Regions from separate parts of the Variovorax sp. P1_G12 genome, predicted to be linked through region 2. Evidence: predicted binding sites of a transcription regulator. Region 2 holds the regulator's gene; the other holds the start of a gene.

Region 1 (3,205 bases), on a different contig from region 2:
TGCCGGGTTCCTGCTCGCCATACGTCCAGCTGCCGGCGGGTTCCGGGCGGGAGATCGGCAACGCGTTGCACCAATTCGGTGAAGCGCGAGACCGCGACGCCGTCGAACGCCGTGACGATGTCTCCGCGCACCAGACCCGCGGCCTGGGCCGGACCGTCGGCATCGACCCGGACCACAAGGGCACCCTTTGCCTCCGGCAAGCCGAAGGAACGGGCCAGTGCGGGCGTCACCTCCTGGAGTTCGGCGCCGAGCCGGGCCCGGCGGACGCGGCCGGTGGCCCTCAGCTGCCCGGCAATCTTCATCGCCAGGTTGATCGGCACGGAAAAGGACAGCCCCATGTAGCCGCCGCTGCCGCTGTAGATCAACGAATTGATCGCGACCACTTCGCCGCGGCTGTTGAACAGCGGGCTGCCGGAACTGCCGGGATTGATCGCAACGTCGCTCTGGATGAAGGGAATCTCACCGGCGCCGCCGATGAGGCGGTCCACCGCGCTGACGACACCGGTCGTGACGCTGCCATGAAAACCGAACGGTGCGCCGATCGCGGCCACCCAATCGCCCGGTGCCAGCTGCGACGAATCGCCGATGACAGCGACGGGCAGGCCGGTGGCCTCGATCTTCACCAGCGCGACGTCCGTGCGTCGATCGGCTCCGACCACCCGGGCCTGGAAGCGGCGCCCATCGTGCAGCCGGATGGTGGCCTCGTCGATGTCCGCGACCACGTGTGCGCTGGTGAGGATCAAGCCGTCGCTCGTGAGGATGACGCCCGAGGCGACGTCCCTGATCTGGCTGACCTGCACGCTCGCGGGCAGCGACCAGGGCAGGCGGTCCGCGAAGTCGAGCTCCGACGCGATCTCGAGTTCGAGTCCTTCGCGGCTCTCGTCGCGGCCGACACGCAGCGTGTTGATGTCGACCACCATCGCGGTGCGACTCGCCACCAGCGAGGAAAACGCAGGCGCGGGCGAGCCCGAAGCATCGAAGGCGGGCAGCCGCGCGGCACCGCCGGCGCAGGCATTCAGCAGGCAGGCGAATGCGAGGGCCAGGACGAGGCGAGGGCGCCGAGTCATGGCTCTCACCCCCCGCTCACTCGGGCGCCAGGGCGGCCGATGGCGGGCTGAGGCTCGCGGCGGCCTCTTTGGCTTCGACCCCGGCTTCGACTGCAGGCGCGCGCACCAGCAACACGGGCACGGTCGCATGGCGCAGGATGTGCTCGGCGCTGCTTCCCAGCACCAGGCGGCCGACGCCACGCCGCCCGTGGGTGCCGAGGACGATCAGGTCGGCCGCCCACTTGACGGCTTCGGCAATGACGGTCTCGTCCACCGGCGCGGAGAACCTGTCGCACAGCACGGTGTCGGCCTCGATGCCGGCCGCCTGCGCGGTGGCCTTGGCCTGTTCGAGAATGCGGTGGCCGTTGTCTCGCAGTACGCCGAGCCAGTCGCCGGCATGGCCGGCATAGGCGTCCATCGAGAGGGCGAACGAGAGCTCGTCGATGACATGGCACAGCCGCAACCGCGCGTGTGTGAGCCTGGCGAGCTGGATGGCCTCGTCCAGCCCGCGACCGGAGGTCGGACTGCCGTCGACGGGAACAAGAATTCGCTCATACATGACAGGCTCCTTCGGCGTACGGGTAGGGGAGACCAGTATCCAAGTGAGGGTGCGCCGGACCTTGATCTGGCGCAAGTCGATCGCAGAAGACCACGGCGAAGCTCCGGGCATGGCCCGCGGCTTGCGCTTCGCCGGCGTGTCCGCAGGGCAGCTCCTGCGGACCCGGTCGCCTGGCTAGCGGTTCACGCGCGCGCCGGTGGCCACGTCGGTGACCGAGCCGTCGACCAGGCTGATCCGATAGATCTCCCGCGTCACGTTGCCGGCGAAGGCCAGTTCCACGATCGACACGTCGCGCAAGGTCGTGTCGATGCCGTTGGGCAGGAGCCCGTTCATCTGCTCGGCGACCTGCTTCATCGACGACTGCAGCGCGGGCGTGAACGGCGTCATGCTGTAGACGAGCGTGTTGTGGGGGTTGTGGGCCCGCAGTTCCTTGCCGTCCTTCACGACGTTGACGCCGCTCACGCCCACGGTTCTGACGAGTTCCCGACCAGGCTCCGCCATCTTTGCGAAGACCGGGCCCGTCACGCGCGGCAGCGGGCCATCGCGCAGCGGCGCCACGGCCGCGGTGACGCGGGTGTTGAACGCCATCATGTCCTCGAATCCTTGCCCGTTTTTCACGATGCCGAGATCGAGCCACCATGGACGGCCCGCATCCTTGGCCGCCTCGGTCGTGTAGAAGGTCTTGAGTGTCAGCTGGATGGGCGCTGGCGGCTTCGGCAGCGCCTTGAGCATCTTCTGCGGCGTGGTCGGGTCGGCGCTGTGGATGTGCACCACGGTGACGTGCGGGAGGTTCGGGTTCTGGGCCTCGGCCTGCAGGCCCAGCCTCAGCAGGTCCTGTTTCAGAGGCGCGTTGATCTTTGCCTCGAGCACGTCCGTCACGTCCTTGGGCAGCCGGTAGACGACGCCGTAAGTCGCCTTGTGCGCCCGAAACTCGGCCTGGCCGAGCGCGCTGTTGTCGATCGCTGGCGTCGAGGAGCCGGGTGTTCCGCAGGCGGAAAGCAAGGAAGCGGCGAGAAAGCCGAAGGCCAGGGGTCGCAGGACGCGCATTGAAACTCCATTCATGAAAATCGGGAGGGGCAGAGGCAGGGGTTGTGCCGGCCCCGGTGCATATGACCGATGTCCATGCTACGAAGGAGTTGTGACAAATCTGGAGAGCCCGGGCGCACGTCGCTCAGGTGCTGCGCCCATCATTTAACATAATATACATTGTATAAATGAAAACTGTAGGAGCGATTTAGTAATGTCGCGTTCTAGCCGATTTCAAATGTCGCAAAGTCGCCCGACCCAGGTTCTGGGCTTGGGGTACGGCCATGGCGAAACCTGCGGCGACGATCACGATGACGATGCGCGAAGCAGACCGCCTCAAGACGATCCAGGCCGTGATGGACCGGGTGCTGCGCGTCGGCCAGGCCGCGCAGCGGCTGGGCATCAGCCGACGACAGGTTGAGCGCATCGTTCAGCGGTACGTCGCCGAAGGCGCTGCCGGCCTGGTGTCACGCAAGCGCGGTCGCCCCAGCAACCACCAGTTGGCGCCCGGAGCTGCAGAGCGCGCGATCACATTGATCCGGGAGCGCTACGCGGACTTCGGCCCCACCTTGCC
Region 2 (3,205 bases):
CAACGCCGGCTTCATGCGCGAGCAGGTGTGCAAGTACATGTGCCCCTATGCGCGCTTCCAGAGCGCGATGTTCGATCGCGACACGCTGATCGTGAGCTATGACGCCGCGCGCGGCGAGCCTCGCGGCGTGCCGGCGAAAGGGCGCGCATCGACCGCGGCGCCGCTGGGCCACTGCATCGACTGCCATCTGTGCGTGCAGGTCTGTCCGACCGGCATCGACATCCGCGAAGGCCTCCAGTACGAGTGCATCGGTTGCGGCCTCTGCGTGGATGCCTGCAACATCGTGATGGACAAGATGGACACGCCGCGCGGCCTGATCCGCTACGCCACGCAGAACGGCATGGCTGGCCGCTGGACGCCGCGGCAGGTGCTGCGGCGCGTGCTGCGGCCGCGGGTGCTGATCTACACCGGGGTGCTGGCGGCGCTGTGCATCGGCCTGCTCGCCAGCCTGGTGACGCGCACGCCGCTGAAGGTCGACGTGGTGCGCGACCGCGCGTCGCTGGCCCGCATCGTCGAAGGCGGCCAGCTCGAGAACGTCTACCGCCTGCAGATCATGAATGCCACCGAACAGGTGCAGCGCTACCGGATCGCCGCGGGCGGCCTCGAGGGGCTGAAGGTGTCCTCGGAGCCCGTGGTCGAGGTCGCGCCGGCGGAGTCGCGCTGGGTCGCGGTCCGGTTGCAGCTACCCTATGGGGCGGCAGCGGCGGGTTCGCACAAGGTGCATTTCGACGTCCGCGCCGAAAGCGGCAACGCCAGTGTCTCGGAGCCCGCGGTGTTCCTGGTACCGCGCTGATCAACCCAAGGACCAAGATGACGCACGACAACGACGCGATGAAACCCTGCCCTCCGTGGTACCGCTTCCCCCTGGTGTGGATGGTGATCGGCGGGCCGGGCGTGGTGGTGGTCGCGAGCTTCTTCACCCTGTGGCTGGCGATCTCCACGCCCGACCCGGTGGTGGACCAGGACTACTACCGCAAGGGCGTGGAGATCAACCGCACCCTGGCCGACAAGAAGCTGATGCCGGCCGTGGCCGGGCGCAACCACGCGGCGACACCGGGCAGCGCCGTGCCGCTGCCGAAGGAGTGAGTGCATGCAGACGCGCCGCTGGATGTGGATTCTCTGGCCGGCCTTCCTCCTGGCCTGCGCGCTCGAGGTGCTGGTGTTCGCCCTGGTCGACCCGGGCGACCTGAACTGGCGCGGCGAGGCGCTCGGTGCTTCGCGCCAGGCCGTCTACACGGTCGGTTTTTTCGTCTTCTGGCTGCTGGCCATGGGGGCGGGCGCACTGACCCTGCTGCTGACCCTGCCGGCGCGCGAGATCAACAGCCCGGCGGATTGACGATGCGGCGCAGCGCCTCGGGATCGACGATGCGCACGTTGCGTTGCTCGACCTCGACCATGCCGTCGGCCGCGAACTTCGACAGGGTCCGGCTCACGGTCTCGAGCTTGAGCCCGAGGTAGCTGCCGATTTCCTCGCGGGTCATGCGAAGCACCAGCTCGGAACGCGAGAAGCCGCGCGCGTGCAGGCGCTGGACCAGGTTCAGCAGGAAGGCGGCGAGCCGCTCTTCGGCCCGCATGCTGCCCAGCAGCAGCATCACGCCGTGTTCGCGCACGATCTCGCGGCTCATGATCTGGTGCACGTGGCGCTGCAGCGCGGTGATCTCGCGCGACAGCTCCTCGATGCGTTCGAAAGGCATCACGCAGACCTCGGAGTCCTCCAGCGCCACGGCGTCGCAGGTGTGCTGGTCGTTGACGATGCCGTCGAGCCCGATGATCTCTCCCGCCATCTGGAAGCCCGTGACCTGGTCGCGGCCGTCCTCGCTGGTGACGCGGGTCTTGAACACCCCGGTGCGGATCGCATAGAGCGAGGTGAAGGCCTCGCCGTTGCGAAACAGCGTCTCGCGCCGCTTGATCTTGCGCCGCGTCGCGACGATGTCGTCGATGCGCTGCAGCTCGCCCGGATTCAGGCCCACCGGCATGCAGAGCTCGCGCAGATTGCAGTTGGAACAGGCGACCTTGATATTTTCGGGTTTCATTGATGCAGTCGAGGTCATGGAGGGATTGTCCGACGGGGAGTGGGGTGGATGCTTGATGCAGGTCAATGATTGCAGATCGTGACGGCGGCATAGTGACACACCACAGCCCTTGCCGCCGCCCGCGATGCACCCCCCCTCCGCTCCCGTCCTCACGCCGGCCCTGGCGCCGCCGTCCACCGTACTGCGCCGTTTCGACTGCGCCGGCCCGCGCTACACGTCCTATCCCACGGCCGATCGCTTCGTCGACGCCTTCACGGCGGACGACTACGCGCAGGCCCTCGAGCAGCGCGGCGGGGCCGGCGCGAGCGCGCGGGCGCTGTCGCTGTACGTGCACATCCCGTTCTGCGAATCGCTCTGCTACTACTGCGCCTGCAACAAGATCGTGACCCGGCACAAGAGCAAGGGGCGCGAGTACCTGGACTACCTGTCCCGCGAGATTTCGCTGCAGGTGGAGAAGCTCGGCCGCGGCGCGGTCGTCCGCCAGCTGCACCTGGGCGGCGGCACGCCGACCTTCCTCGACGATGCCGGCCTGCGGGAACTCATGGCCATGCTTCGCGGCGCCTTCACGCTGTCGCCGGACGGGGAGCATTCGATCGAGATCGACCCGCGCACCGTCGACCGCGAGCGCCTCGTGACGCTGGCCGAACTGGGCTTCAACCGGCTGAGCTTCGGCGTCCAGGACTTCGACCCGGAAGTGCAGAAGGCGGTGCACCGGATCCAGCCCGCCCGGCAGGTGTTCGACCTGATGGCGGTGGCCCGCGGGCTGGGCTTCGATTCGGTCAACGTCGACCTGATCTACGGACTGCCGCGCCAGAGCCCCGCGTCCTTCGACCGCACGCTGGAGCAGGTCTGCGCGCTCCGGCCGGACCGGATCGCGCTCTATGCCTACGCCCACCTGCCCGAGCGCTTCAAGGCCCAGCGCCGCATCGCGACCGAAGCCCTGCCCGATGCCGGCGCCAAGGTCGAGATGCTGTCGCGCTCGATCGCCGCGCTCACCGCCGCGGGCTATGTCTACATCGGGATGGACCATTTCGCGCTGCCTGGCGATGCGCTGGCGGTCGCCCGGCGGCAGGGCCGGCTGCATCGCAACTTCCAGGGCTACAGCACGCAGCCGGACTGCGACCTGGTGGCCCTGGGCGTGTCGGCGATCGGCCGCATCGGCGCCACCTACA

Evidence for each region. The regulator FNR, encoded in region 2, switches genes on or off when oxygen is low (the NO sensors DNR and NnrR bind a similar motif). The targets are predictions, from matches to a motif close to TTGATNNNNATCAA.
Region 1: AC1D2O_RS00080 (universal stress protein) is a predicted target of FNR. The motif match lies at 1,667-1,680, and genes of this name have one in related genera.

The regions. Positions count from the first base shown of each region.
Region 1 is NZ_JBFUBW010000001.1:13,856-17,060, reverse strand. It holds gene AC1D2O_RS00085 (trypsin-like peptidase domain-containing protein) at 1-1,067, opposite strand, end outside; gene AC1D2O_RS00080 (universal stress protein) at 1,084-1,605, opposite strand; gene AC1D2O_RS00075 (hypothetical protein) at 1,780-2,652, opposite strand; gene AC1D2O_RS00070 (ISNCY family transposase) at 2,943-3,205, shown strand, end outside.
Region 2 is NZ_JBFUBW010000015.1:124,246-127,450, forward strand. It holds gene ccoG (cytochrome c oxidase accessory protein CcoG) at 1-793, shown strand, start outside; gene AC1D2O_RS18810 (FixH family protein) at 811-1,086, shown strand; gene AC1D2O_RS18815 (hypothetical protein) at 1,091-1,336, shown strand; gene fnr (fumarate/nitrate reduction transcriptional regulator Fnr) at 1,317-2,033, opposite strand; gene hemN (oxygen-independent coproporphyrinogen III oxidase) at 2,158-3,205, shown strand, end outside.